DNA from 2 places in the Anaerostipes rhamnosivorans genome. Region 2 is predicted to be linked to the other one. Evidence: predicted binding sites of a transcription regulator. Region 2 holds the regulator's gene; the other holds the start of a gene.
The links. Region 2 encodes NrdR, which represses ribonucleotide reductase genes. Its sites were predicted from a motif close to CACAANATNTTGTG; they were not measured.
Positions count from the first base shown of each region.

Region 1: the regulator NrdR is predicted to act here: its motif matches at 9,697-9,710, upstream of AR1Y2_RS16475 (ribonucleoside-diphosphate reductase subunit alpha).

Region 1 is NZ_CP040058.1:3,321,440-3,337,347, reverse strand. It holds gene AR1Y2_RS16515 (phosphate-starvation-inducible PsiE family protein) at 1-53, shown strand, start outside; gene metK (methionine adenosyltransferase) at 132-1,322, shown strand; gene ade (adenine deaminase) at 1,335-3,002, shown strand; gene AR1Y2_RS16500 (polysaccharide deacetylase family protein) at 3,004-3,867, shown strand; gene AR1Y2_RS17915 (hypothetical protein) at 4,020-4,157, shown strand; gene AR1Y2_RS16495 (DUF4231 domain-containing protein) at 4,325-4,648, shown strand; gene AR1Y2_RS16490 (N-acetylmuramoyl-L-alanine amidase) at 4,645-5,172, shown strand; gene AR1Y2_RS16485 (AraC family transcriptional regulator) at 5,348-6,208, shown strand; gene AR1Y2_RS16480 (ribonucleotide-diphosphate reductase subunit beta) at 6,291-7,334, opposite strand; gene AR1Y2_RS16475 (ribonucleoside-diphosphate reductase subunit alpha) at 7,356-9,554, opposite strand; gene AR1Y2_RS16465 (alpha-glucoside-specific PTS transporter subunit IIBC) at 9,981-11,537, shown strand; gene AR1Y2_RS16460 (hypothetical protein) at 11,566-12,048, shown strand; gene AR1Y2_RS16455 (6-phospho-alpha-glucosidase) at 12,342-13,676, shown strand; gene AR1Y2_RS16450 (PTS sugar transporter subunit IIA) at 13,696-14,181, shown strand; gene AR1Y2_RS16445 (MurR/RpiR family transcriptional regulator) at 14,321-15,118, shown strand; gene AR1Y2_RS16440 (MurR/RpiR family transcriptional regulator) at 15,084-15,845, shown strand; gene AR1Y2_RS16435 (DeoR/GlpR family DNA-binding transcription regulator) at 15,899-15,908, shown strand, end outside.
Region 2 is NZ_CP040058.1:1,635,827-1,651,734, reverse strand. It holds gene codY (GTP-sensing pleiotropic transcriptional regulator CodY) at 1-350, opposite strand, end outside; gene topA (type I DNA topoisomerase) at 363-2,447, opposite strand; gene dprA (DNA-processing protein DprA) at 2,459-3,541, opposite strand; gene AR1Y2_RS08175 (YifB family Mg chelatase-like AAA ATPase) at 3,534-5,051, opposite strand; gene nrdR (transcriptional regulator NrdR) at 5,126-5,575, opposite strand; gene AR1Y2_RS08165 (YlmC/YmxH family sporulation protein) at 5,680-5,925, opposite strand; gene AR1Y2_RS08160 (RnfABCDGE type electron transport complex subunit B) at 6,034-6,828, opposite strand; gene rsxA (electron transport complex subunit RsxA) at 6,842-7,417, opposite strand; gene rsxE (electron transport complex subunit RsxE) at 7,430-8,131, opposite strand; gene AR1Y2_RS08145 (RnfABCDGE type electron transport complex subunit G) at 8,133-8,744, opposite strand; gene AR1Y2_RS08140 (RnfABCDGE type electron transport complex subunit D) at 8,737-9,687, opposite strand; gene rsxC (electron transport complex subunit RsxC) at 9,701-11,017, opposite strand; gene AR1Y2_RS08130 (glutamate-5-semialdehyde dehydrogenase) at 11,282-12,523, opposite strand; gene AR1Y2_RS08125 (DUF896 domain-containing protein) at 12,544-12,753, opposite strand; gene proB (glutamate 5-kinase) at 12,775-13,629, opposite strand; gene nrdG (anaerobic ribonucleoside-triphosphate reductase activating protein) at 13,878-14,375, opposite strand; gene nrdD (anaerobic ribonucleoside-triphosphate reductase) at 14,377-15,908, opposite strand, start outside.

The DNA.
Region 1 (15,908 bases), 1.7 Mb from region 2:
AGGAAGTGGAAGTTATCCGCAGCAGAAATGTAAACATTATGCCGAACTTATGATGTTAAATTGAAGTAGGTCCGACCAGTTCGGGCCTTTTTCGATACATATGAATATCTTTAGAAGCGAAAGGAGCATTTATGGAAAAAATACTATTCACATCAGAATCTGTCACTGAAGGACATCCGGACAAGGTCTGCGACCAGATTTCAGATGCCATTTTAGATGAACTTTTAAAACAAGACCCGATGAGCCGGGTAGCGTGTGAAACCTGTACCACCACAGGGCTTGTGATGGTTATGGGTGAGATCACGACCAACGCTTACGTGGACATTCAAAAGGTTGTGCGCCAGACACTTACAGATATCGGTTATACAAGGGCAAAGTACGGGTTTGATGCCAGCACCTGTGGTGTTATCACTGCCATTGATGAACAGTCCAAGGATATTGCGCTCGGTGTGGACAAGGCATTGGAGGCAAAAGAATCTGACATGTCAGATGAAGAACTGGATGCCATTGGGGCAGGAGATCAGGGAATGATGTTCGGTTTTGCCACAAATGAGACTGAAGAATACATGCCGTATCCAATTTCCCTTGCCCATAAGCTGTCAAAGCGGCTTACGCAGGTGCGTAAAGAAGGGATACTTCCTTATTTAAGACCGGACGGTAAGACCCAGGTCAGCGTGGAATACGATGAGAACGGAAAACCGCTCCGCCTGGAGGCAGTTGTACTGTCCGCGCAGCATGATCCTGAAGTGGAACAAGACCAGATTCATGAGGACGTCAAGAGAGAGATTTTTGATAAGGTGCTGCCGGCAGAGATGGTAGACGAACATACGAAGTTCTTCATCAATCCTACCGGACGTTTTGTCATAGGAGGCCCTCAGGGAGACGCGGGGCTTACAGGAAGAAAGATCATCGTGGATACTTACGGTGGATATGCAAGGCACGGCGGGGGAGCGTTCTCCGGCAAGGACTGTACAAAGGTAGACCGGTCTGCAGCATATGCGGCGCGTTATGTGGCAAAAAATATCGTGGCTGCCGGGCTGGCAGATAAGTGTGAGATCCAGCTGTCCTATGCCATCGGAGTGGCACACCCTACTTCCATCAATGTGGATACTTTCGGAACAGGAAAAATATCAAGCGAAGCTCTTGTGGAGCTGATCAGAAAGAACTTCGACTTAAGACCGGCAGGAATCATCAAGATGCTCGATCTGAGAAGACCGATCTACCGTCAGACATCCAACTATGGACATTTCGGAAGAAACGATCTGGATCTTCCGTGGGAACGCCTGGACAAGGTCGATATATTGAAAGAACAAGCTCAATAAAAGGACGGTGTCATGACATACGATCTGGTATTTAAAAATGGAACAATTGTAGACGTCAAAAAAAAGACTTGCTTTCAGGCAGATCTGGCCGTATCAGATGGGAAGATCGCCGCAGTCGGGGATTTCACCGGAGAAAAGGAGATCGACTGCACGGCAAAAGTGCTATGCCCGGGATTTATCGATGCCCATGTGCACATAGAGTCCAGCATGGCGGCACCGTGTGAGTTTGCCAATGCAATCCTTCCCCACGGGACGACAACCGTGATCGCAGATCCACATGAGATGGTCAATGTCAGCGGAAATGAAGCTGTGAGATATCTTCTGGGTGCCACCGAAAATCTTCCCGTTTCGGTCTATGTGATGCTTCCGTCATCAATTCCTTCCACTCCGTTTGAAACTAATGGGGCAGATTTCACGTCTAAAGATATGGAGACGTGGATTGGACATCCAAGAGTGCTCGGCCTGGGAGAGGTCATGTGTTATCCGGATGTCCTGGCTGGAAGTAAGGAGATCATGGATAAGATCGCTCTCTGTAAGGATAAGGTCATAGACGGCCATGCACCGGGACTGACAGGTGAAGATCTGAGAAGGTATATAGAAGCGGGAGTCATGACAGACCACGAATGTACATCATTTGCGGAGGCAGAAGAAAAATGGAAAGCCGGCATGAAGATTCTGATCAGAGAGGGCAGTGCGGCCAGAAATGTGGAGGCCATTGTGACGGGCTTGGTTGAAAAAGGTCTCAGCACAGAAGAATTCCTCTTTTGTACGGACGACAAGCATCTGGACACCATTGAGCAGGAAGGCCATATCAGCTTTAATGTGAAGAAAAGCATCCGGCTGGGCCTGAAGCCAGAGGAGGCCATAGCTATGGCAACCTGGAATACTGCACAGACCTACGGACTCCAAAACATCGGATGCCTGGAAAAGGGGTATGACGCTGATATCGTCGCATTAGATTCCCTGGAGGATTTCAACGTTCTCCAGGTCTATAAAAAAGGTGTCTCTTCACAGGAGATGCTTTCAGAGGGGAAAGAAGCGGATACGGATTACGGGGCCATGCTTCACACAGTGAATGTAAAGCCGTTTCAAAAGAATCAGCTTTTGCTGCGCACACAGGGGAAGGTACCTGTCATAGGGCTGGTACCGGGACAGATTATTACAAAGTATCTGATGGAACAGGTTCCGTCAGAGAATGGGCTGTTTCAGCCAGATTCTGTGTATTCTAAGCTGTGCGTGTTTGAACGCCACCGGGGAACCGGGAATATTACAGCTGCACCGTTAAAAGGATACGGTATCACTGGAGGAGCCATTGCCACCTCGGTAGCCCACGACTCGCACAATATCATAGCGGCGGGAGACAGTGATGAGGATATCATCAAAGCAGTGGAAATCATTCAGGATATGCAGGGGGGCTATGCGCTGGTGAGAAATGGTGAAGAGGCGGGAAGGCTTCCGCTTCCCATTGCAGGACTTATGAGCACATGGCCGGCAAAAAGAATACAGGAGCGGATTGACGCTATGGTACAGACAGCAAGAATGATGAACATATCAGAGGATTGTGATCCGTTTATTACACTGTCCTTTATGGCGCTTCCGGTGATTCCGGAACTCCGCCTTACGGACAAAGGGTTAGTCGATGTAAGTAACTATCAGATCATAAAGGACAAAGGAGAATAGAATGAGCAGAAGAAGGAGAACAAGAAGGAGATGGAATAAAGCCGGAATCGCTGTATGGATTGCTTTGGCAGTAGTAATCGCTGCGGGAGGCCTCTGGTTTATCCGCTCTGGAAAGACAAATTACACAAGTGTAAATGACGGAATCGGGGAGATGACAGCTAAGGCTAATGAAGGCCTGATGGATAAGGGTACAGGAGAAGAATTAAAAGAATCTCTGTATGTGCCTAGAAAAATTGACAAGGCGAAAAAGCTGATCGCTTTTTCTTTCGATGACGGACCGGCCAGGGAAAACACAGACAGGATCGTTAAAGCTTTGGATAAAAACGATGCCAGGGCAACTTTCTTCATGCTGGGGCAGAATGCAAAGCTATACCCAGAACTGGTGAAAGAAGTCATGGATTCCGGAAATGAAGTGGCAGGACATTCATGGAACCATCCTCAGCTTACGAGGATCGGAGCTTCTGGGGTTCAGCTCCAGATGGAGAAGATGAACGGCGCCATTTCTAAGGTGACTGGATCCGATGTGGGACTGCTACGGCCACCGTATGGTGCCATCAACGATACTGTTAAGGCAACGGTAGACGCGCCTTTGATCTTGTGGAGCATTGACACATTGGATTGGAAAACTTTGAATACCAATGCCACAGTCAACACGATCTTAAAACAGGCCAAGGACGGGGATATTGTCCTGATGCATGATATTCATAAACCTTCTGTGGCGGCAGTGGAAAAGGTCCTGCCTCAGTTAAAAGCGAAAGGATTTGAAGTGTGCACAGTATCTGAACTGCTGGAGGCAAAAGGGATCAAGATAGGCAAGGGAGACGTAGTCATCAGCGCGAACCAGATCAACAAATATAAAAAATAGATTACATAATCAGTGATTCACCTGCTGTAGATGGTGATTCACATTGGAGTCATTGAAATTACCGGATGGAGTTTATATAATAAATGTAACCGGATGGAGCACATCCACGCGGAAGACAGACGGTGATTGCAGACGGCTGCAGGTGATTAGATATGAAGGGCAGAAGCCGGTTTACGGCTTTTGCCCTTGTTTTATTTCCTAGAGGGGCTGGGGAGATGAGGCGGACCCATCTGCTTTGCCCTGTCATGGGATGGAAAGGGGGCGGATATGAGTTTTGCTTTGGACAATGATATGGATTACATTCATTATTCAAGGGAGAGTATGGGAGAAAGCCATGCAGGTGCCAGATTTTATCATCTAGCCTGCGGGTATGCAAAATCTGCGGAATCGTGCAGAATCAGGTATTATCTGCTGTCAGGCATCTCCATCTGTCTGCCGCCTCTGATCCTGGTGGCCAATGCGTTCGGCGAGCTCATTTGGAAGGGACAGTATCCTGCATATGGCCGTGGCCGTGCTCTCAGGTCTGGCAACCATCGTGGGAGGTTTCCTCGCACTGGGAAAGTACCATGAAAACTGGATCAGCCGCAGAAGGTGTGTGGAGCTTCTGAAAGCAGAGGGAAACAAATACATAAACCATGTAGTCCCTTACAATGTAAAGAACCGGGATAACTTGTTTGTCCTGAACATGGAGAACATTGTCCTGAATGAGAACAAGACATGGACCAAAGGAGAGAACGGTCCGCAGGAGGAACAGAGAGAAAAAAAGGAGGATACAGAATGAAAAAAGCAGTGATTTCAGTGGGACACAGTATCTTAAAAAACGGCATGTGTACATCGGCCAGCGGCGTTGTCAATGAGTACCAGTACAACAAAAAGCTTGCACCTCTTGTGAAAGATTATCTGGAAAAGAACGGATGGACTGTAGATGTGATCGTATGTCCAGAAAAGAAATTTGCATCAAAGACAGAAGAGAAGTCTTATAAACTGCCATTGATCAATCAAGGTGGATATGACCTGGCAGTGGAACTGCATTTAAACGCCAGCGACGGGGCCGGACACGGTGCGGAAGTCTACTATAAGACAGAGACGGGGAAGGCATATGCGCAGAGAGTGCAGAAGAAACTGGCCACGGTGTTCCGGGACAGAGGCGCCAAAAAGGACGACCATCTGTATTTTCTGAATGGTACAAAACCGGCTGCTATCCTTGTGGAAAGCTTTTTCTGCGACAATAAGTCTGATTGTGAATGTGGAAAAGATATAAAAAAAGTGGCACAATTAATTGCGGACGGTATCGCCGGAAAATGAGTGTAACTTTCTATGGAAGTATTTACCCCCTGCCACAAAACCATTGATAATACAGACAGTTCTGTTAATATGAAAGAGAACTGTGTCGTACCGGAAGCTTCTCTTTTCAGTGCATAGAATGAGAGGAAAGTTTCACGGTGCAGGTGTATTCTTTTATTGCAGGAAGGAGATAGAAATGGAGTGGATTAAGAGACTGAACCAGGCGGTATCCTATATTGAGGAGCATTTATCGGAGGAGATAGACTATGAGGAACTTGCTAAGATCGCATGTTGTTCCACCTATCACTTTCAGAGAATGTTTTCCTACATTGCAGACGTGCCGCTTTCAGAGTATATCCGCAGGAGGCGGATGTCCATGGCAGCGGCGGATTTAAGCGGCGGAAAAGAAAAAGTCGTGGATATAGCCTTAAAGTACGGCTATGACTCACCCACAGCTTTTAACCGGGCGTTTCAGAGTATTCATCACGTTGCGCCTTCGGCGGCGAGAAAAAGCGGAATTATCTTAAAATCCTATCCTCCTATCAGTTTTCAGATCACAATAAAAGGAGATGTAGAGATGAATTACAGAATTGAGACAAAAGAAAGCTTTCGTATTATCGGAGTGTCAGCGCCGATGGACAAAGATGTGGAAAAAAACTTTCAGATAGTGCCGGGGCTGTGGACAAAAGCTGCGGCAGACGGAACCGTACAGAAACTGGTCTCCAAGATCGGAAAAGAACCGCAGGGGATCCTAGGGGTCAGCGCATGTGTGGGCAGCCTGGAGGATTGGAAATATCTCATAGCGGTTTCCAGTGAGGATCCGTTGGAAGAGGGATGGGACGAGTACACGGTGCCTGCAGCCACATGGGCTATATTTAAAGGGAAGGGCAGTATGCCAGGATCTATCCAGCAGCTGGAAAAAAGGATCGGCACTGAGTGGCTTCCCAACTCTGGATATGAATTCGGAGAGGCGCCTGACATTGAATTGTATCTGAACGCAGACCCTGAAAATGCAGAGTATGAGGTCTGGGTACCGGTAAAAAAGAAAAGTGAATAAGCAGTAAAAAGCCAGAAATCCGGAGAAAGATCAAAGACGATTCTTTCCCCGGATTTTTGTGATTGCAAAGATCTTAAACATATTAAAGGTCATCGATCAAAGCGGTGCTTTTTGCATATGCGGTACTCTTTGCCTCAAAAAAGTCGGTCTTAATCATGTTGGCATTGGAAAACTGGCTCACCCAGGACATAGATTCCGGTTCTTTTTCCCTGCCTGGATAAACAGGAGCAAAGCCGAGATTCTGGCACCTTAAGTTTCCAAGATACTGAATATATTCTGTCACCATTTCTTTTGAGAGCCCCTTAATGTCATTGCCGATCACATAGTGACCCCAGCGGATTTCCTGCTCACAGCCCTTTTTGATCATTTGGCGGTAAACCTTTATATGGCCGTCGTCAAATAAAGAGGGCTCTTCTTTTTTCAGTTCCAGCAGGATATTTTTAAACAGCCATAAATGGGTGTTCTCATCCCGGTTGATATACCGGATTTCCTGCACTGAACCAGGCATGCGGTGGTTCCTTCCCAGGTTATAAAAAAACATAAAGCCGCTGTAAAAATAAATTCCTTCCAGGATATAGTTGGCGATCAATGTCTTGACAAAGGACTCAGCATTTTTATATTCCTGAAATTCATTATAAAGATCTCCGATAAACTGGTTTCTCTCAAGCAGGTAAGGATCCTCCTTCCATTGGTACAGGACATGATCCCTCTCCTGAGGTTCACAGATTGTATCCAGCATATAGCTGTAACTCTGGCTGTGCACGGCCTCCTGAAATGTCTGGATAGATAAACATAGGTTTACCTCATTGGCGGTGATATATCCGCTGACGTTGGGAAGGTTGGCGGTCTGGATACTGTCTAAAAAAATGAGGAACGATAGGATTTTGTCATAGGCACGGCGTTCCGGTGCCGGAAGCTGTTTATAATCCTTCATGTCAGATCCCAGGTTGATTTCCTCAGGGATCCAGAAATTATTCATGGCCTGGCGGTACCAGCTGCTGACCCATGTATACTTCATATGGTTGAAATCATTCAGATTGGTTGTATTGCCGTTGATCATCCGGCGTTTTAAAACGTCGGTGTCCCCCTGGGGATTAAACAAAGGTCTTTTCATAAGTTCTGCCATTTCTTTTCTCTCTTTCTATGCTCATGAAGAACAAACTTCACAATCTTCCACCTCCAGGCTTTTGGAGCGCATGTAATAAATCGTCTTTACCCCCTGTTCCCAGGCCAGAATGTAAAGGTCCAGAACCTTACGGAAGGTGTATTCATTTGTTATATATAGATTCATACTCTGGGCCTGGTCAATGTGTCTTTGGCGGACTCCACACGCGCGCACCGTCCATGTCTGGTCGATATAATGGGCGTTTTTATAATACCAAAAGGTATCCATGGAAAGTTCAGGGGCCACTCTTGGGACAAGGCCGTATTTTTTTTCCTCTAAAAAGTACCGATTCATGACAGGATCCAGACCTGCTGTGGTTCCCGCAATGATACTTGTGCTGCTGGTAGGAGCTGCAGCAAGCAGATAACCGTTTCGCAGGCCGTGTTCCTGGATGCGGTCTTGAAGCTCTTTCCAGCGTCCGTTTACTAGATTTCTCTTTGAAAAATAAGCGCCTGTCTGCCAGTCACTTCCCTGATAGTACGGATAGCTTCCTTTTTCCTGCGCGATCCGGCTGCTGGCCTCCAGGGCGGCATAGTGGATATCGGAGAACACCTTTTCCGCAAATGTAAGATGGTCCTCGCTCTCCCACTGGATTTTATGTTTTGCCAGCATATGGTGGTATCCGCTGACACCCAGTCCCACGGGACGGTATCTTTTGCTGTTGATCTCAGCAAAAGGAACCGGAAAATAATTCAGGTCAATGACATTGTCAAGGGCCCTGACAGCGCTCTCAGTCACGTATGCCAGCTTGTCATAGTCCGTGACAGGCAGGTTGCCAAGTGAAAGGCTCGCCAGATTACACACCACAAAGTCACCGGGCTTGGTGACAGTCACTACGACCTCCTCGCCGTCAATGATCTGGATTTTCTGCTCCGTCTGTTCTGAGGCACTCATGTTCTGGGCAATCTCGGTACATAGATTGCTGCAGTAAATGATGCCTTTATGCTGGTTGGGATTTGCGCGGTTTACATGGTCTCTGTTGAAGGTAAACGGAGTCCCGGTTTCCGCGGCACTTTTTATGATCATACGGACGATCTCTTTTATAGGAATTACACGTTTTTTAATCCGTTCATCCCGGACACAGTCCAAATATTTTTCCGTCCATTCACTGCCCCAGCAATCTTCCAGAGAATATCCTTTTACGGTGAGGATCTCATGGGGACACATTAAATACCAATCTCCTTCTATATTATCCCGTGCCTGTTCCCAGAAATAATCGGGATAACACACTGCGGGGAAGACGTCATGTGCCTTCATGCGCTCATCTCCGTTGTTTGTTCTGAGATTTAAGAATTCCGGAAGATCCCTGTGCCACACATCAAGATAGACGGCCACGGCGCCCTGGCGCATTCCAAGCTGGTCCACCGCGACAGCAGTATCGTTTGCCAGACGGATCCAGCGGATCACACCTCCGGCGGCTCCCTGAAAGCCCCGGATAGAGCTTCCGCTGGCCCGTACCTTGCCGAAATAAAGCCCCATGCCGCCTCCGAACTTGCTGACTTTGGCAAAGCTGTCGATGCTTTTGTAGATGCCGTCCAGGCTGTCCGGCACAGTGTCAATGAAGCAGGAAGAGAGCTGATGATACGGTTTTCTGGCATTTGACAGGGTCGGTGTGGCCATGGTGACTTGTAAAAGACTCAGCATGTCATAAAAACGTTTCACCCAATGGGATCGATCCTTTGTCTCCTTCATAGCCAGGTGCATGGCAATTCCCATAAACATTTCCTGGGGTGTCTCCAGAGGGTTCCCCTGATGGTCACGTATTACGTACCGGTTAAGCAAAAGCTCCAGGCCTGAGTACTGAAACAGGTCATCTCTCTCGGGCCGGATCCAGGAAGAAAACAACTGGATATCTTCCTTAGAATAATGGCCTAAAATATACTCTCCGTATAAGTTTTGTTCCGTTAAAAATAAGATCTTTTCATAGAAGCTGTGAATGTGATACTCTTCCAAATGAATTTGAACCTGAAGTTCAAATTCAAGCATCTTGATCCGTGCCGCAATGTTCTCCCATTTGGGGGCTTCCTGGGAAGTGAGCTCTGCCGCGGCCTTCACAAGAAGCAGGAGTTTTTCCTGATCCCTGGTGCCTTGCTTTAGAAAGCTCTGGAATTTTTCATATAAAAGTTTAAGGCTGTATTCTTCCTGTGGGAACTCTTTTTGTATGGATGTAAGAAGTTCCATAACAGAAATTTCTTGTGAACGAAAGGCTCCGGATATCTTTTTTGTGAAATAGAAGGTGCCGTTAAGGTCCTTGGAAGTTTTCTTGTTTTTCATATTCATTGTTTCCCTTTCAACTATATGTAGGATGATAAAGCTATCTTAACACAAGATATTGAACTTGACAACGGAAATCAAGAATAAATCATATCGAAATAGAGACGGAAAAATATACCTCCTGGGAAATTTCACAGGAATTGTGCAGCTTCCTTGTTTGATAACCCCTCTCCCTAAAGTCTTTGTATATATTGATTACATTTTCAAGGTCTGTTAGGATGAATTTGTTGAAAATAACAACACAGCAAAAACAGCAGATTCCGGCTGATGTGTTGTGCTCAAAACCTTGGCGCCGGGCTTTGAGGTCAGTTGACAAAGAAAGGATGAAAAATTATGATGCAGAAAATTCAAAAATTCGGCGGGGCGATGTTTACTCCGGTTCTCTTGTTTGCCTTTGCAGGTATTGTCATAGGGATCGGAACTCTGTTTACCACAGAGACGATCATGGGAAGCCTTGCTGCTCCGTCCAGTATGTGGTACAAGTGCTGGAATGTACTCCTGCAGGGCGGCTGGACCGTCTTTAACCAACTACCACTGTTGTTTGTGGTCGGACTGCCGATCGGAATGGCAAAGAAACAAAATGCCCGGTGCTGCATGGAGGCACTGGTACTCTATCTTACCTTCCACTATTTCCTGAGTACCATTCTCTCTCAATGGGGAGGAGTTTTCGGTGTTGATTTTGCACAGGAAGTTGGCGGCACAAGCGGACTTACAATGATTGCAAACATTAAAACCCTGGATATGGGGATGATGGGCGCCCTTGCGATTGCGGGGATCGTTATTTATTTACATAACCGTTTCTTTGACACGGAACTTCCTGAGTGGCTGGGAACTTTCAGCGGTTCTACTTTTGTGTTCATGGTCGGATTTTTTGTTATGGTTCCGGTAGCAGTGCTTGCAGCATTCTTATGGCCCAAAATACAGCTTGGTATGTTTGCATTCCAGGGATTTGTCAAAGGAGCCGGTGCTCTGGGTATCTGGGTATTCGTTTTCCTTGAGAGGGCATTGATCCCATTTGGCCTGCACCATATTTTATACTCACCGTTCTATTATGATAATGTGGTCGTGCCTGGAGGTCTTTATTCATACTGGGCAACCAAACTGCCAGAGATTGCAGCATCAACTGCATCTTTAAAATCACTCGTGCCAGTAGCTGGATTTACATCTACAGGTTTTTCAAAGATTTTCGGATGTCCGGGAATTGCGCTGGCCTTCTACTCAACAGCAAAGAAAGAAAAGAAAAAGAAAATTTTAGGCTTATTGATTCCGATCACCCTGACTGCTATTTTCTGTGGTGTTACAGAGCCGATTGAGTTTACATTCCTGTTTGTGGCTCCAGTATTGTTCGTTGTTCACGCACTGCTGGCTGCGACCTTGTCAACCACCATGTATCTGGCAGGTATCGTAGGAATCCACTCTGGCGGAGCTATAGAGATGGCATCCCTAAACTGGATTCCACTCATGGGAAATCACTGGAAACAATATTTACTTTTACTTGTTATTGGGCTTGTATTTACTGGAATTTATTTTGTAGTGTTTAAGTTCCTCATCCAGAAGTTTGACTTTAAGACACCGGGACGTGAAGATGACGACGAAATAAAATTTGCGTCCAAAGAAGAGTACCGTGAAAAGAAAGGTTCCAAAGAGGAACAAAAGGTCCAGTTTGCCAATTTGATCTTAGAAGGTCTGGGAGGCAGGGACAACATTGTGGATGTGACAAACTGTGCAACAAGACTCAGGGTCAATGTAAAGGATGAGACTTTATGCAAAGATGACCCATATTTCAAATCCATCGGAGCCCATGGCTGTTCTGTCAACGGAAAGTCATACCAGGTGATCATCGGCCTGAAGGTACCGAGTGTGCGGGATGATTTTGAAAGTTTACTGTAAAACAAAGATTTAGAAAGCAGGGATGAGAATGATGAATGTAAGAACCAGCGGTTTAGACAGGTATTATAATATAGCAAAGGTGCTCCTTTGCCTGACGCCTTTTGTCTGTCTTGCGTATCTGTCTATGGGTGCGGCAAGGACGGGAGGATCCATATCAATGGCCATAGGGGAAGATCCTAAATTGGCTGTTATGTTCCTGGTATCAATGATCAACCCATTTATCGCATACCTTTTGATCTTTATGCAGAAACGGCTTGCCCTGGACGCTGGTTATGCGGCCGTCAACCTGTCCCTGCTGATCGCAGCGCAGATGCTGCTCCAGAACGTATGGTATATTCTCCTTTTGGGATTCCTTCTGTACAAAACGTTAAAGACTTATGGAATCACACTGAGAGAAGCCTTTAAGAAGGAATGGAACAATAAATTTTTGGGAACCGTATCCGGAAGCCTAGTGGTCATGGCGTTAGCAGGTATCTGCCTATTTGCCACAGTTAGGATCGCAATGCATTGATAGAAAGTCCTGCAGAAGAATTCAATTCTGCAGGGCTTTTTTTCGTGAAGGACCATGGAGGTTACCAGACTTTCTCTACGATAGTTATTCTCCATTGTCGGAAGGAGGCCTTTCCAGAGCTGACTGGAGATAATGGAGAATAACTCTTGGGAAAATTCACAGGTTTTGTTCCATGAAACGGAAGCAAAGACCACTCCCTAAACCCTGTAAATGTATTGTCACCGCAGGCTTTCCGGGTGTACTATTTGGTCAGCGAAGAAAACAACAAAGCAAAAGCTAGGAGGATGTTGATTATGGAAAAGCAGAAATATGCAGTTACAGTGGCAGGCGGGGGAAGTACTTTCACACCGGGGATCGCACTGATGCTCTTAGAGCACATGGACCGTTTCCCGATCAGAAAGATTATGTTTTATGACAACGATGCCGAGAGACAGGAAACAGTGGCAAAGGCATGTGAGATTTACTTAAAAGAGCATGCGCCGGAGATTGAATTCGGATATACGACAGATCCTGAGACAGCGTTTACGGACATTGATTTTGTACTGGCACATATCCGGGTAGGAAAATATGCCATGAGGGAACTGGATGAAAAAATTCCGTTAAAATACGGGGTACTTGGACAGGAAACCTGTGGACCGGGAGGTATTGCTTACGGAATGCGTTCCATCGGAGGAGTGATCGAGATTCTTGACTATATGGAGCAGTATTCACCGGATGCATGGATGCTGAACTATTCAAATCCGGCGGCAATCGTGGCAGAAGCGACCAGAAGGCTGCGTCCGAACTCTAAGATCCTGAATATCTGTGATATGCCGATTGATTTGGAAGAAAAGATGGCGAACATGGTTGGACTTTCCTCCAGAAAAGAAATGCAGGTGGGATATTACGGACTGAATCATTTTGGATGGTGGCATAAGATCTATGATAAGAATGGAAACGACTTAATGCCTCAGATTAAGGAACATATGAAGGCGAATGGTTTTGCGGATGCATTGTCTGACACAAATCAGCATGTGGATGAGAGCTGGGTACATACGTTCCAAAAGGCAAGAGATGTGTATGCAGTAGATCCTGACACAATCCCGAACACTTATCTAAAATATTACCTGTTCCAGGATTATGTAGTGGAAACTTCTAATGCAGAATACACAAGAGCCAATGAGGTCATGGACGGCAGAGAGAAATTTGTCTTTGGAGAGTGCGAACGGATCATTGCAAATGGAACCAGCGAAGGCTGTGCATTTGAGGCAGATGCCCACGCAACCTACATTGTTGATCTTGCATGTGCCATCGCAGAAAATACACAGGAAAGATTCCTTTTGATTGTTCCTAACGAAGGGGCAGTGGAAAACTTTGACCGCACAGCTATGGTTGAGATTCCTTGTATCGTGGGATGCAATGGTTATGAAAAGATCTGTCAGGGAGCAATTCCACAGTTCCAGAAAGGTCTTATGGAGCAGCAGGTCAGCGTAGAAAAACTCACAGTGGAAGCATGGATCGAGGGAAGTTACCAGAAGTTATGGCAGGCACTGACACTGTCAAAAACCGTTCCGAGCGCAAGAATCGCAAAACTGATTCTGGACGATCTGATCGAAGCAAACAAAGACTTCTGGACGGAATTGAAATAAAAATAAATGGAGGTATGGGATGTTCGGATTTTTGAAAGGTAAAAAGAAAGGGGATAAAGTCTTTTATTCCATGGTAACAGGAAAGAGCATTGATCTTTCTGAGGTAGATGACGACATGTTCGCAGGCAGAGTATTAGGCGACGGCATCGCTGTGGAGCCGGAGGAAGATACCTTTGTGGCTCCCTGCACGGGAACGGTGACTACAGTGACGGACACAAAACATGCCATAGGACTGGAAAATGAAGACGGTGTTCAGGTTCTGATCCACATCGGGCTGGACACAGTAAAACTGAACGGCAAAGGCTTTGACACTTATGTGGAGGCCGGACAGAAGGTAAAGGCGGGGGATCCGCTGGTGAAAGTGGACCGAAAAATGTTAAAGGAAGAAGGAATTCCGGACGTTTCCATGCTGGTGTTTGTTGAGCCCAACGGGCATAAGCTTTCCAAGTTCTATACAGAGCAGAAGGTGGAAGCAGGAACAAGCGCTCTGGTCGAATATGAATAAAGAAACTTAAATGCAAGGCAGATATCGTTTGGTATCTGCCTTAAGTTATGTCCGTGGACAAAATGGAAAAAATAGAGTAAAATTGGAATCAGATTCAGGAACAGAAAGACGGCGGAAATGATAAAGGGCAGGGGGCTTTATGAAATTAGACGAACTGGTGAACAGCCACTACAGTCAGCTCAACGAGAATGATCTGTACATATGGAACTACATATCCTCACATAGAAAAGAGTGTGAGAAGCTCGCCATAGACCAGCTGGCCTTTAAGTGCAGTGTCTCCAGGACTACAGTTTTGCGGTTTGCCCAGAAGCTGTCCTTAAAAGGCTACGGTGAACTGAAAGTTTTCTTAAAGCTTGACAATCAGGAGGCCAAGGAGAACATTGGCCATGTGGACATGGTGTGCCATTCCTACCAGCAGGTCATTGACAGCATGAAGGACAAAGACTGCACCGAGATCCTAAAGGTATTTGACCGTGCAAGGAATATTTATGTGTACGGAATCGGCATGATCCAGTCATCCATTAAGAAAGAATTAAAGCGTACGTTCATGATGAGCGGGAGGCTGATCTACGACCTGAGCGGATACGAGGAGGCGGAAAAGCTTCTCAGCCTGGTGACCGAGGATGACTTGTTTATCATCATATCTGTCTCCGGAGAAAATGAGTTCATCAACAATTTTACAAGAAATTTAAAGATCCGGGGTGTGCCGGTTTTGTCCATTACCAAGCTCAGGGAAAACACACTGGCCCATATGGCCGACTATGCACTCTATGTGACTGACACAGTGTTTTCGCAGCCGTTCAGCCAGATAGAATACGATTCCCTGACATCATACTTCATTTTAATTGAGATCTTATTTTTAAAATATATGGAGTATCAAACCAAAAAAGAGGAGAAGGCGGATGAGACTGGAGACGCTGATCGAAGAAAACTATGACAAATTAAATGAGAATGATATGAGTATCTGGAACTATATCCTGCGCCATAAGGAGGAATGCCAGACCATGTCCATCCAGGAGCTTGCAAAGCATTGCCATGTGTCCCACACCACGGTTTCCCGCTTTACCCACAAATTAGGAATGGAAGGGTTCGGTGAGCTGAAGATCTTTTTAAAATGGGACAGCAGGGACCAGGAGTCCTTTGATGCCAGGGAGATCGAACGTGTTTACCAGGATTATATTAAGACGCTGGACATGATGATGGACAGGGACTGCTCCGATGTCCTGGAACTGCTGTCAGAGGCCGGACAGATCTACGTTTACGGCAGCGGTGCGGTCCAGAAGAATGCGGCCAGGGAATTAAAAAAGAATCTTCTTTTCCTGGACTATCTGTGCAATCTCATTGAGGGCAGGGAAGAGATCAAGATGGTACTGGAGATCGTGAGAGAAGGGGATGTGTTCTTTTTGTTTTCCCTGTCCGGTGAAAATGCATTTGTCAATGAACTGGCCGGAAGGCTCAGGGCCAAGGGGGTCAGAATCATTTCTGTGACAAAGGTGGGCAATAACGAGCTGTCACGGCTCAGCGATATCAGCCTGCAGTTCTACGCCCATCCGGTTATGAAAGGCAGATATAATTCCGATGTGTATATGACGGCCCAGTTTTTTGTCGTCAACGAATTTCTGCTGCTCAAGGGTCTTGAGTATCAGGAAAACGAAGGCCGGTAGTATGCCGGGCCGGGATATGGTAGAATAAAATAAAAAACAGGTGGAGACAGAGCATGTTTGTAG
Region 2 (15,908 bases):
CCCGCAATGTCGATCGGGGAAATGATCCCGCAGTAGTGGTGAATGTCACTTTCAAAGCCAAGAGTCTGAAGATTGACATTTTCTTTGGTGGATAAGATGGTCAAAAGCCTCTCGTTCAAATCTGTGTCAATGTAATCTCCGATCTTGCCGCTGATCATCTCCTGGATGGACTCGATCTCGTCTGAATTCTGTATGCCTAGGATCTTACCCTTTTTGCTGATAACGATCACATTAGAATCCATGACTTCCATCAATACCTGGCAGATGTCATTAAATACAACTTTTTGCGAGTTGTTGTTATGCAGTAATTTATTGATCTTCCTGGTTTTATCTAATAATTGTACACTCATAGCTACTCCTTATTATTCTGTAACTTCTTCCTCCTTCGGCAGATCACAGACATATCCGCAGTGTTCGTCTGAACAAACCAGTTTTTTACCTTTCTCTACCATGTATTTGCCGCAGCGTTCACATTTGACAGTAGAAGGTTTCTGCCATGACATGAATTCGCATTCTGGATTGTCTTCACAGCCATAGTACTTCCGGCCTTTCTTTGTTTTCTTCAGGACGACTTCTTTTCCGCACAGCGGACAAGGAACTCCGATCTTCTCAAAGTGAGGTTTTGTATTCCTGCAGTCCGGGAATCCCGGACAGGCGAGAAATTTACCGTACGGCCCGTACTTGACGACCATGTTTCTTCCGCACTGGTCGCACAGCACATCCGTCACCTCATCTTCTATAGTCACCTGTTCCAGTTCTTTTTCCGCAGCCTCAACCGCTTCCTTCAGATCAGGGTAGAAGTTTTCCACTACTGATTTCCAGTGGACTTTTCCTTCCTCTACCATATCCAGCAGCGCTTCCATTGTTGCGGTAAAATGTACATCCACGATAGACGGAAATGCCTTTTTCATCATGGTGTTGACTGCTTCTCCCAGCTCGGTCACATAGAGATTCTTTTTCTCTTTTACCACGTACCTTCTGGCGATGATGGTAGATATGGTCGGCGCATAGGTACTCGGACGCCCGATTCCCTGTTCCTCCAACGTACGCACCAGTGTAGCTTCTGTATAGTGTGCCGGCGGCTGGGTGAAATGCTGTTTGTGATCAAACTCTTTTAATTTCAGCTCCGTGGAAGTATCAATGCTTTTCAGCATGACATTTCCTTTTGATTTTTCATTGTCAATGTTATAAACGGTCAAAAATCCGTCAAAAACAATCTTTGATGCTGAAGCGTTAAATCTGTATCCGTTGGCGTCGATCTTTACCGATGTAGTCTCATACTTCGCTGCACTCATTCGGCTGGCCATGAACCGGTTCCAGATCAGCTGGTATAGACGGAACTGGTCTCTGGAAAGCTGTTCTTTTAAGCTGGCCGGGGTGTTTTCGATGTAAGTAGGGCGGATGGCTTCATGGGCATCCTGCACATTTTTGTTGTCTTTCTTCGCAACTTGTCCGTTTCCCACAAAATCACTTCCGTAGGTTTCGGAAATGAACTCTCTGGCATTTTTGTCTGCTTCTTCAGAAATCCTTGTGGAGTCTGTACGCAGGTAGGTGATCAGTCCGACAGTGCCTTTCCCTTTGATGTCCACACCCTCATACAGCTGCTGGGCAATCCTCATGGTCTTAGCTGTAGGAAAATTCAGCTTGCTGGACGCATCCTGCTGCATGGTACTTGTTGTAAACGGGAGAGGTGCTTTCTTGATACGCTCTCCAACTTTCACATTGTCAACTTTAAACTTTGCCCCCTCAAGCTTGGAGAGGATCTCGTTCAGCTGTTCTTCATTTTCGATCTCAATCTTTCCGTCTTTATCACCTGCAAACTTTGCTTCCAGAGGCTTTTTGCTTCCCTTCACGTTCAAAAAAGCGTCCAGCGACCAGTATTCTTCCGGTATGAATGCGTTGATTTCTTCTTCCCGGTCACAGATCAGCCTAAGCGCCACAGACTGTACACGGCCCGCACTTAACCCTCTCTTGATCTTTGCCCATAAAAGAGGACTGATCTTATATCCCACGATCCGGTCCAGGACACGTCTCGCCTGCTGGGCATCCACCAGATCCATATCGATCTCCCTGGCGTGCTTTAAGGATTCCTTGACTGCATTCTTGGTGATCTCATTAAATGTAATACGGCTGCATTTCTTATTCTCCAGCTTCAGGGCATAATACAAATGCCATGAGATGGCTTCCCCTTCCCGGTCGGGGTCAGTTGCGAGATAAACTTTATCAGCCTTTTTTACTTCTTTCCGCAATGCTGCCAATACTTCTCCCTTGCCGCGGATCGTGATATATTTTGGTTCAAAATTATGTTCCAGATCGATTCCCATGGTACTCTTCGGGAGATCCCTCACGTGACCGTTGGACGCAATGACTGTATAATTTTTCCCTAAAAATTTATTGATCGTCTTTGCTTTCGCTGGTGATTCTACAATTACTAAGTATTTTGGCATTTTTGCACCTCTTAATTATATTTTATTATGTAATAATTTTTCAGTATTTCTTCTGCCAACCCCTGCCGTTCTAAATAATACAAAGATGTCACTGCCTCCGGAATCGGCAGTTTTGACTCCTGGGCTATCTGTTCCAGACATTTGGGTTCCAAACTCAAAACATCATACACCATTTTTTCACCTCTAGCAAGTGAATTTTTATCAAATTGACAGACATTATGTGAAATATCTCTGAATTTTGGAAATTCATTCAGAATATCTTCCGGAGTGGAAACCAGCTTGGCGCCTTGCTGGATCAGGTGATGACAGCCCTTGGATGCAGAACTTGTCACATTGCCCGGAATAGCAAAAATTTCTTTGTTCTGGTCCAATCCGCAGTCTGCTGTGATCAGAGATCCGCTTCTCTCCCTGGCCTCCACCACTAAGATACCGTCAGCCAGGCCGCTGATGATCCTGTTTCTCTGCGGAAAAAGAAATGAAAACGGCTCCACACCCAGCCCATACTCAGAGTAGATGACTCCCCTCTCCTGCACCTGCTGGTACAGTTTTCGGTGTTCTTTTGGGTAAACCTGGTCGATACCGCAGCCTAAGACACCCGCCGTTGTTCCCTTACCCTGCAGTGCACCTCTATGGGACGCACCGTCGATCCCCCTGGCCATACCGCTGACGATGAGTACACCCCTTTTTGACAGTTCCCCCGCCATATACTCTGCCATTTCCCTTCCGTACAGGGTACAGGATCTGGCTCCAACCATGGCAATGGAAAGGCTTGAATCGACCGGCCGGCCTTTTCTGAAAATACCGAAAGGGTAGTCATAAATCTGCCTGAGCCTTTCCGGATAATCCGGTTCTTTCCATATAATATAATCTGCATTCTGCTCTTTTAATCTGTCATATCTTCTACAGATATATGACTCCTCCCTGGTCTTAAGAAACAACTGGTACTGTCTCTTTGAGAGAAGGGTCATTGCTGTTTCTCCGCTGAGTTTCCGAAGTTCCTCCGGATGGACTGCCACGGAAAGGATCTCCCCCTGTGTTTTCCGGTTCATCTCCAGAAGGGATGTAAACCAAAACCAAGAAAGTTTCTCATTCACACCCAGCCACCTCCGATAAAAACTCCATATTTCTCAGGGATAGTGCTTCGATGAGATGTGCCTCCTCAATCCTTCTTTTATTCTCCATCCTGGCGATGGTTTTTGCTATTCTCATCATCTTATGAACACCACGCATAGAAATATGATGTTTGTTCTGTTCTTCTCTTAAAATCTGTCTGCATTTTGAATTTAAAGGACAGATTTTTTTCAAATCCTCCGCTTTCACCTGACTATAGTATGCATACGGTGTGCCCAAAAGTTCCTTCTGCTCCTCTGCCACAGAATTCCGGATCCTGGCTCTGACTAAAGCCGAATTCTCCGAAACAGCATCTGAGGTTTTTGCCTCTTGCCTCACCGTAATGACCAGATCAAAACGGTCCAGGATGGGGCCGGAAAGCTTATGATAATAAGAACGCTTCTCACTCATACTGCAGCGGCACGCCTCCGGAGTAAAGCTGTTGCCACAGGGACAGGGATTCATGTCGGCAATCAAGAAAAAGTCTGCCGGCATGGTATAGTCTCTCCCAAGCCGGTTTAAAATAATCTGGCGGTCCTCCAAAGGCTGTCTCAGAGCTTCCAGACATTTGGAGTCAAACTGCGATAATTCGTCTAATATAAGACAGCCTTTGTGGCTGAGCGTGATCTCTCCGACCTTTGGAACCGCTCCCCCACCAATCAGCGCCCCTTTTGAGATAGAGGAATGGGGCATCCTGAAAGGCGGGCAGAAATCCTCCGCATCCCTATAGATTCCAGCTGCCTGGTAGAGTGACTGTACCTCTAAGTATTCTTCCTCTGTCAAACTATTAATAATAGAAGAAACACAATTGACTGCCATGGTTTTGCCGCACCCGGGAGGACCGATCAAAAGGATATTGTGCCTTCCGGTGACTGCGATCTCCAGAGCTCTTTTTAGGAACACCTGTCCTTTAATTTCAGAGAAATCAAAAGCTTTTTTTGTAAGGTTCTTCTGTTTCTTTGAATATTCATAAGAAAGGATCTTTCCCCGGCGGAAGAAATCTGCCGCATCAGACAGATGTTTTACCGGGACCAGTTCCACATCCTTTACGTGTCCAAGCGTCTCCATATCGTCATAGGGTACCATAAACCGCCGGATTCCCTGCTTTTTTCCTTCCAGTATAATCGGAAGACACTGACGGATCCCGTGGACACTGCCATCAAGGCCCAGCTCCCCCAGGATACAGATCTTCAATTCTTTATTAATTGGGATATAGTTAAGACCAGCCAAAACGGCCGCTGCGATGGGAAGGTCGAATGCGGTACCTGTCTTTCTGATATCGGCAGGAGATAAGTTCACCGTAACCTTCATGGGCGGAAGCGGGCATCCAAGAGCCCGCAGGGCAGATTCTACCCTGTGCCTGGATTCCTTTGCTTCATTAGAAAGGCGGCCCACCATAGTAAAATATGGGAGACCGCTCCGAAGTTCCACTTCAACCTGTATGATAACGCCTGCGGCACCTGAGACAATGCCGCTGATCATCGAACAAAACATAAAGCCTCCTTCTCTCCGGAAGCCTTACAACCTACAATATGTACTATTTTATCATATATTCTATATTTTTACAATTATTTGAGCAATTTTTTCAGTTCACTCATAAATGTGTTCACATCCTTGAACTCTCTGTATATGGCCGCAAAACGCACATATGCCACTTCGTTGAGTTCTTTGAGCTTGTCCATGACAATTCCTCCGATGACAGAACTCTCCACTTCTCTCTGTCCGAGATTATAGATCTTTGTCTCAATCTCATCCACCAGCTGGTCAATCTGTCCCATGGAGATGGGCAGCTTATGGCAGGACTGCACAATGCCGGCCTTGATCTTGGAGCGGTCATACATCTGCCTGGTTTTGTCCTTTTTGATCACTGACAGCGGTTCTGTCTCTATCTTTTCATAAGTCGTAAAACGCTTGCTGCAGTCATCACACTGTCTTCTTCTGCGTATGGAATTATTGTCTTCCGAATGTCTGGAATCAATAACTCTGGAATTCTCGCTTCCACAATAAGGGCACCTCATCTTTTCTACCTCCCGGGATGTTTACTTTGTTCTTTTGTGAGAGGCAGAACATGTCTGCCTCAAAAATTTCCATTCATTAAGGGAAGTATATCATTTTTTCTAAATCACTTCAAACATTCTTTTTCAATTATATCCACCAATACGGTATCACAGCCTATTTTCACGATTCTTTTATACGGAATATAATAAAATTCCCCTTTTGCAAAGCAAAGCACCTTTGTAGCCTTCGGAACGATCAGACATAAGATCTGTCCTGATCCGGGATCAAATTCCAGATCTATCACACATCCCAGTTTATCTCCGGTCCGGCAGTTAATGACATCCTTCTCCCTCAACTCTAAAAATTTCATGATAAGCCACCCCAGAAAAATAGTTATAATAGTGTATGCCCGTGATAAAAAAAGGTGCAAAAAAAGGCCATATCTGAATCACAGATACAGCCTTTTCTGATTCTATTATTATGCAGTGATGATCTTCTTCGGACACTTCTTTGCACAAAGACCGCAGTTGACACATTTCTCATAATCTACATGGGCAATGTTATTTTCTACGGTGATTGCTCCCAGCTTGCATTCCTTTGCACAGAGACCGCAGCCGATACATCCGGCTTTGCACACGGACATGACATCTTTTCCTTTGTCTTTTGAATTACACTGTACTAAATGCTTTTTGTCGTAAGGAACCAGTTCAATCAAGCCCTTTGGACAGATATCGGTACATTTTCCACAGCCGATGCATGCTTCTTTGTCAACATACGCAATGCCGTTGACAATGGAAATGGCATCCTCAGGACAGACCTGGGCGCAGCTTCCGAATCCCATACATCCAAAAGAGCAGCCCTTCGGTCCTTCTCCGGGTACGTTCATCGCTTCTACACAACTCATCTGGCCTGTGTATTCATATTTGTTTGACGCCTTCTCACAGGTCCCCGCACATTTTACAAATGCCACTTGCTTCACAAAGTCACCTGCTTCCACACCCATGATAGCACCAATCTTTTCTGCAGCCGAAGGCCCGCCTACAGGACAGGCACCTACTGCCGCCTCACCGTTTGCAATGGCTTTTGCAAGTCCGTCACATCCGGCATATCCGCATCCTCCACAGTTATTTCCAGGAAGTTCCGCGCGGACTGCTACTTCTTTTTCATTTACCGGAACCTTGAACTTCTCAGAAGCGATTCCTAAAAGAATAGCAATGACCAAACCAATTCCTCCGACCACAACGGCCGCAAGGATAATTGCTGTAATATCCATTTTTGCTACCTCCCTATATGATTCCTGAGAATCCAAAGAAAGCAATCGCCATCAAACCTGCCGTGACAAGAGTGATGGGCATTCCTTTGAAAGATTCCGGGATGTTATTGTATTCTAATTTTTCACGGATTCCAGCCAGAATTACAATGGCGATGGTGAATCCCACAGCCACTCCGAATCCATTGACAACACTGGTGATAAAATTATATTCATACTGAACGTTATTTAAAGCTACACCAAGTACAGCACAGTTGGTCGTAATCAGCGGAAGATATACACCCAGGGACTCATACAGAGCCGGCATAGACTTCTTTAAGAACATTTCCACAAACTGTACCAATGCCGCGATGACAAGGATAAATGCGATGGTCTGCAGATATTCCAGATGAAGCGGCACAAGGATCCCGGCATACACGAAATATGTAACTGCTGAGGCGATGGTGATAACGAAAATAACCGCAGCACCCATTCCGCCGGCAGTCTCTACCTTCTTGGATACACCAAGGAAAGGACAAAGGCCTAAGAACTGGCTCAAAACTACGTTATTAACTAATGCCGCACCGATTGCGACTAATAATAAATTTGACATTGTTCACCCTCCCTATTTGTCATCCACACTGTTATCGAAAAACCGGCTTCCACAGGCACCGTTTCCGCAGCTGGAACAATCGCCGCAGCCGGAAGACTCAGGCTCTCCTGCTTTTTTCGGTTTTTTGCTTCTTGCTTTATTCTGGGCCGCTACAAGGCAGGCCAGGACAAAGAATGCACCGGGAGCCAGGATGAAGATCGTGATTGGCTCGTAAGCGCTCGGCATGATCTTTGCACCGAAGATCGTCCCTGCACCGAGAAGTTCACGGAAAGCTCCGATCACCGTCAGGGCAATGGTAAATCCAAGTCCCATTCCGACACCGTCGAAGAAAGAGAGGATTGCTCCGTTTTTGGATGCAAAGGACTCTGCGCGTCCCAGGATGATACAGTTTACAACGATCAGAGGGATATAGATTCCAAGGCTTGCATTTAGAGACGGCACATAGCCCTGTAAAAGGAACTGAACAACCGTAACCAATGACGCGATGATAACAATATAACCCGGAATACGGACTCTGTCGGGAATCACATTTCTCATAAGACCGATGATCAAGTTAGAAAACATTAACACGGCTGTAGTAGAAAGCCCCATGCCTGCCCCGTTGATCGCGGATGTTGTAACCGCAAGGGTAGGACACATTCCGAGCATTAAGACGAAAGTAGGATTTTCTTTGACAATACCATTGATCAAACGTTCTACTGGATTACTTTTCATCTCAATTACCTCCTTTCAATGTATCCATCAATGCAACACAGCTGTTGACTCCGCTTGTGACTGCGCGGCTGGTGATCGTAGCACCGCTGATGGCGTCGATCTTAGAGTCGTCATTCTTCCCGGAACCGTCTTTTACGACTTCAAACTGTTTTGCTTTTTTATTTGTAAAGTTGCTCTTGAATTCATCTTCTTTTGCCTTCATACCAAGACCTGCGGTTTCGGAGATCGTTAAGGTCTCATATCCGTTGACCGTACCGTCATCCTTCACACCTACAGAAAGAGTGATGTCACCGCCGTACCCGTCAGGGTTTGTCACAGAGAAAACATATCCAAGTTCTTTTCCGTTCTTGTCAACTGCTTTGGCGATCTCGTTGATTGTATTCTGTCCAAGGTCTTTTGCCTTCAAAGCTTTACTGATCTCTTTTGTATTTAATTTCACTGCTTCAAAACGGTCCGCGTCTTTGAATACTGCTTTGTACGCCTCCTGTTTTGTCTTTTCTTCCTGCTTTGCAATCGGATCTTTGGTCACGTTGTAGACGAAACCAAGGATCAGGCCGGCAGCCAGAGTGATGATAAATAATTTAATACAATCGCTTACTAAACTTTTATTCATTGTCTTTGCCTCCTTTTGCCTTCACAATTCCAAACGGTGTCGGAACTGTAATCTTCTCAATCAGAGGAACAATCAGGTTCGCAATGATGATGGAATAAGAAACACCCTCTGCCATCGGCCCGAACAGACGGAAAATACCGGTCAGAAGTCCGCACAGAACGGCGAAGATGATCTTGCCCTTGGAAGTGATCGGTGAGGTCACATAGTCGGTTGCCATAAAGATCGCGCCGAGCATCAGTCCGCCTGCAAAAATCTCAGACGCCATATAAGTAAGATCGAAGCCATGTCCTCCAAAAAGCAATACAAAAACAGCCACCGTTGCCACGTAGATACATGGGATCATCGGTGAGATAACTTTCTTTAATACAAGGTAAATGCCGCCTAAGATCAGAAGTACGGCAGATGTCTCTCCAATCGTACCCGGAATAAATCCTGTAAAGATCCTTCCAAGATCTACGCTCTTTCCTGCTTTCAGCAGGGCCAGAGGTGTGGCTGTGGTCACTCCGTCATAGGTAAATGTAGTCATCCTTGCCGCAAAGGAGATCATCAGGAAACAACGGGCACCCAATGCAGGGTTCATGAAATTCTGGCCCAATCCTCCGAAAACCTGTTTTACGACGATGATCGCAAATATACCGCCCAGTACCGGCATCCAGAATGGAACGCCTGCCGGCAGGTTGAGTGCCAGCAGAAGGCCGGTTACGACCGCGCTTAAATCACCTACTGATACTTTTTGTTTCATTAATTTCTGATAGATATACTCGGCAGCTACGCAGGTAACGATAGAAACCGCAATAGTCACAGCCGCAGATGCACCGAAGATATAGATACCAAAAACTGTAGCCGGGAGTAATGCAAGGATTACGTCCAGCATAATGCTTTGTGTTGAGCTTTTGTCCCTTACGTGCGGGTTTGCTGAAACACGATATAATGTTTCGTTCATATGTACCTCTCCTTTACTTCTTTCTACGATTTGCCAAGACCTGCTTACGTCCTGTCTTCATTGACTGTGCCAGGTTTCTCTTCGCCGGACAGATAAAAGAACAGCACCCGCATTCCACACACTCATCTCCGTGAAGCGCTTCAAATGCTTCAAAATTGTTGTTATCTGCCAGAACGGACAACCTTGCCGGCATTAACTTCTGAGGACAGACACTGACACAGCGCCCACAGTTGATACAGTTGCTAGGCTCCACTGCTGATACAGGATCTTTTGTAAATGCCAGCAGAGAGGAAAATGTCTTGACCGCCGGGACATCCGTGGTAAACATGGCCATTCCCATCATCGGTCCTCCGGAGATCACCTTTTCAGGCTGTCCTTTGAATCCTCCTGCTGCTTCGATCAGTTCATTGACATTGGTTCCGGTACGCACAAGAAGGTTTTTCGGACTCTCAATGGCATCCCCAGTCACTGTCACAACGCGTCTGAATAGAGGTCTTCCTTCTTTCACCGCATCCTTGATGGCAACAATGGTCGCAACATTATCCACAATACATCCTGCGTCAGCCGGCAGCATGCTGGAATTGATCGCTCTTCCGGTGGTGGCATAGATCAGGGAACGCTCTGCTCCCTGAGGATATTTAGTCTTTAATTCGGCTACTGTTATCCTGGAATCTCCTTTGACACACTCGCTCACTTTGGCAATGGCATCTTTTTTGTTGTCCTCCACCGCAATGATCCCCTTTGCTTTTGGGAATAAATCCAGTACGATATTCAGCCCTTCCACGAGGACCTCCGGAGTTTCCATCATGATCCGGTAATCTCCAGTTATGTAAGGCTCACACTCTGCTCCGTTGACAATGATATACTCGATGGCATCAGGATCTTTCGGAGCTAGTTTTACATGGGTAGGGAATCCTGCCCCTCCAAGTCCCACGATCCCCGCTTCTTTGATGGCGGCAAGGATCTCGTCCTTGGTCATTTCCTTATACGGCTTTGCCTTAAATTCCGCTTCTTTGAACTCTCCGTCGTTCTCGATTACAATTGCATTTACCTTTGCTCCGGCAGGAGTCACTCTCGGCTCAATTGTTTTTACAGTTCCAGAAACAGAGCTGAAAATATTTGCGGATACAAAACCGCCTGCTTCCGCTACTTTCTGTCCCGCCAGTACCTGGTCACCCTTTTGTACGATCGGTTTCGCAGGTGCTCCAATATGCTGGCCGACAGGTAAAACAACATCTCCTTTTGGCAGATATTCCGTGATTGGGGAATTTTTTGCGTATTCTTTCCCGTCATCCGGATGAACTCCGCCGCTAAATGTAAACAATGCCATTTTTAAGCCTTCCTTTCTCTTTTCTTAAATTTCCATATACTTTATGATAAATTGTTTAGCATGCAAAATCAACTCTCGACATTTTTTTCACAATCAAAATCCCATGAAATAACATAAATTTCACTATAATATGTCCATTCTTTTCTTTTTTTCTATATTTTGCACTAAAAAATAAACAATCAGGGATTTTATATGTGAATATATTATCAATCTAAAAGGAGTCCCCCGTTCTTGAGAAACTCCTCCTTTGAAATTATCCTTTGTCTAACGCCTTGTCTGCCCGTTTCCGTAAATAATAAATTTGGTGGTCGTAAGGGCGTTCAGTCCCATAGGCCCCCTGGCATGGATCTTCTGGGTACTGATTCCAATCTCTGCCCCGAATCCGAACTCAAACCCGTCCGTGAATCTGGTAGAGGCATTCACATAAACGGCCGCCGCATCAATCCTGTCTAAAAATTCCTGAGCACGGGAATAGGAGTCTGTGATGATAGCCTCTGAATGTTTTGTGTTGTAGCGGTTGATATGTTCAATCGCTTCATCGAAGCTGTCGACCACCTTTACAGAGATCACAGCATCTAAATACTCTGTGCCCCAGTCCTCCTCGGAAGCTTTCAACACCTGGTCATTGACCGCCATGACTCTCTCGTCTCCCCTGACCTGCACACCTTTTTGCAGCAGAGCCTCCACGATAGCCGGCAGATGAGTCTGCACGGCATTCTTATGGATGACAAGGGATTCACAGGTATTACAAGTTCCCAGTCTCTGGGTTTTGGCATTGACCACGATATTTACTGCCATCTCAGGGTCCGCGAACTCATCCACATAGGTATGGCAGTTGCCGGTTCCCGTCTCGATCACCGGCACGGTGCTGTTCTTTACAACACTCTGAATCAGCCCTGCCCCGCCTCTTGGAATCAGCACATCGATATATTCGTTCATCTGCATCATCTTTGTGGCAGTCTCCCTGCTTGTATCTTCCAGAAGCTGGATGCTGGATATCGGCATCTTCTTCTTTTCCAAGGCTTCCTGGAGGACTTTTGTTATAGCGATATTGGAATGTATAGCATCGCTGCCGCCCCGGAGCAGACATGCATTCCCCGTCTTAAAACACAGGGCAAACGCATCTGCGGTGACGTTTGGGCGGGACTCATAGATAATCCCCACAACGCCAAGAGGTACCACCTTTTTTCCTATGAGCAGTCCGCTCTTATTGGGCTTCATCTCTGTGACAGCCCCGATGGGATCCTCTAAGTCCGCTACCTGCCGAAGGCCTTCTGACATGCCCTCAATCCGGTCCACCGTCAGGGTGAGCCGGTCCACCAATGCCTCTGACATGCCCCTCTCCATGGCCGCCTTCACATCCTTTACATTCTCAGATAAAATGTAATTCTGGTTTGTGACCAGCTGGTCTGCCGCTTCCCGGAGCAGTTCATTTTTGTCATTCATGGCTGCCTGGGCCAGAATCACAGATGCTTCTTTTGCCTGTTTTCCTAATTGCTCTAACATAACAACCTCCCTGCTTTATCTCAGTGCTTTCCTTTCGGCTTCAGCGGAGTAACGCTTCCGTCCTCATTCTTTATACTGATATTATCAAGCTGGCCGCGCAGATTCGCCCGGACAGACTGGATATACTCTGTGCGCAGTTTCTTTTGTTCTTTCTTTTCTTCTTCCGAAAGCCCAACGGACTTTTCCAGATGATACAGTTCATTGATTCTTCTAATCTTGTCTTCGTTCATACTATTCCTTTCCAGTAAAAATTATGAATTTAAGTACGGACATTCTGTCAAATACTTTCTGAAATCAAAATGTTCTCTCTTATGGGCCAAAAACAGTGTTCCGATGTCTTTCCCGTCCACGATCCTATTCAGATCATTAAAGTCCCGGCTGTTGGCGATCACCATATCAGCCCCGCAGTCGGTCACAATGTTAGCCGCCGCAATCTTTGTTGCCATTCCTCCAGTCCCCACTTTGGTGACAGCGCCCTTGGCCATGTTTTCCACCTCTTCGGTGATCACAGGCACCTCTGAGATCAGTCTTGCTCTTTTATTTTTATGCGGGTCATCGGTATATAATCCATCGATATCCGTCAGCAGGATCAAAAGATCTCCTTCCACCACCGCAGTGACCACCGCAGATAAGGTATCGTTGTCTCCGAACTCGATCTCTTCCGTGGATACCGTGTCATTTTCATTTACAATGGGAATGATGCCTAAACTGAGCAGCTGGTTGAATGTATTTCTGGCATTAAACCTGCGTTTATCGTTCAGCATGGTTTCCTTTGTGATCAATATCTGTGCAGAGCCTTGGTTGTACTCCGCAAACAGCTTTTGGTAGATCATCATCAGCTGTCCCTGTCCCACGGCAGAGCATGCCTGCTTCATCGGCAGAGAATCGGGCCGTTCCTTTAAGCCCAGTGCTTTAAATCCGACCCCAATGGCTCCTGATGACACTAGAATGACGTCCTTCCCGCCATTGTGGAGATCCGTTAAAACTCTCACCAGCTTCTCCAGACGGAACAGGTTCAGCTGTCCTGTCTTTGGATGAATCAGGGAAGATGTCCCTACTTTTACTATAATCCGTTTCTTATTCTTTAGTTTTTCTCTGTTTTCCATGCGAAGTGATCCTGTCCTCTCCTGCTGATTTTCCATCAGCGCAGTTTATCGTTATTGTAATCCTTTTTCTAAAAAAAATCAATGTTCTATGGCTGAAAATTCGACGTTGTTCTCACTTCCGGCGGACAGCACTTTGAGCGTGAAAATTGGAAAAGCGATTCAACGTGTCCATTAAATCTCGAAAAATGACTCCAAAGCAAAATGCTCTGGAGCCATTCATCCATAATCTACTGGATTTTCGTTTATATTTAGAAATCAAGAAGCACTACGTCTCCATTTTTCAGGGATGCCTGCACATCGATCACCCTTTGGTTTTTGCTGCCGCGGAATCTTAAGTTCAAATCCTTCTGTTCTTCTACGAAAGGACCGTCCACCAAAACATCCAGGTACCTGAGAACCTCCGGATCAAAATCCATGATCTCCGCGTATAAATAGGAGGAATACATCCAAGTAGTTTTTTCGGGGTACCGCTGTTTCAGTTTTTTTAATACTTCCTTGACGGTTTCACGGTTTTCAGGCTCCATGGGTTCTCCTCCCAGAATGGTGGCGCCTGTGATATGTTCTCCTCCGGTCAGCGTAAGGAATTGTTCTTCTGAATGCTCATCCCATTCCAATCCACCGTTAAAATCCCATGTTTCCGGATTAAAGCAGCCTTTGCACATTCTTCTGCAGCCCTGCACAAACAGGGACGTCCGGATGCCGGTCCCGTTGGAAATATCAATTTTTCTGATCTGTGCGTACCGCATATCAGTTCACCTCTTGCATCTGGTTATCCAAATGTACAAAGCGCTCCCCGATCTCCTGGGTCCTTCCCTTATTCCAAAAGTTGTCGCCCAGATATCCACAGGTCCTGCGGCAGACATTTAAGGTCTTGTGGCTCTTATTGCCGCAGTTTGGGCAGTACCATTCGTAATTCTCATCCAGAAGGATCTCCCCGTCAAATCCACATTCCTGGCAGTAATCAGACTTGGTATTGATTTCTGCATACTGGATAGTGTCATACATATAGTCGATCAGCATGGAAAGGGCTTCTGGATTCTGGTTCAAATTGGTCACTTCCACATAGCTGATGGCTCCGCCAGAGGAAATGCTCTGAAATTTAGCTTCAAATCCAAGCTTTTCAAAAGCATCTATGGGTTCTGTCACATTTACATGGTAAGAGTTTGTGATGTAATCTTTATCTGTGATGCCTTCCACGATACCAAACCGTTTCTTCAGGCTTCGTGCGAATGTATAGGTTGTTGACTCCGCTGGTGTTCCGTATACACTGAATCCAAGTCCCGTCTCTTCCTTCCATTGATCACATGCGCCTCTCAAACGTTTCATGATCTCGACAGATAACTCATCCCCTTCTTTTGTTGTGTGGCTTTTCCCAAGAAGAGAAAGCACACACTCATACAGTCCGATATAGCCAAGGGAAAGAGTGGAATATCCGCCTTCCAGCAGCTTGTCGATGGTCTCACCCGGCTTCAGCCTTGCAATGGCACCAAACTGCCAGTGGATCGGGCTCACATCGGATAATGTTCCCTTGAGGCTTTCATGGCGGAGCATCAAGGCCTCTCTGCAAAGGCTCAGCCTTTCCTCAAGAATGTTCCAGAACTTGTCCATATCCTGTTCTGCGGACAGCCCTACATCGGCCAAATTGATGGTCACAACACCCTGGTTGAATCTTCCGTACCATTTATAATTTCCGTCCTCATCCTTCCATGGAGCCAAAAAGCTTCTGCAGCCCATGCATGGGAAAACTTCCCCCTGGTAATTCTTTCTCATGATTTTTGCAGATATGAAGTCAGGCATCATGCGCTTGGCTACACATTTGACTGCCAGATCCGTCAGATACCGGTACTGACTGTCTTTCGGAACATTATTTTCATCCAGTACATATAAAAGCTTCGGAAATGCAGGTGTCACATAGGCCCCTACCGGATTTTTCATACCTTCATAGCGCTGCTTTAACATCTCCTCAATGAGCATTGCCGTCTCTTTCTCATATTCCGGCTCTTCGCTTATGTACATAAATACAGATAAAAACGGCGCCTGACCATTGGTGGTGGAAAAGGTGTTGATCTGATACTGGATCGTCTGGATTCCCGATACGATTTCATCGTGCAGGCGGTCATTTGCGATCAGCTCCACTTCCTGCTCCGTATATGCTTTGCCGATCATCTCTCCTTCTTTTCTAACCTTATCCTTATGCTTTTCAAAGCTGACTCTCACAAAAGGAGCGATATGCGCCAAAGATATGGTCTGGCCGCCATACTGTCCGTTGGCCACCTGCT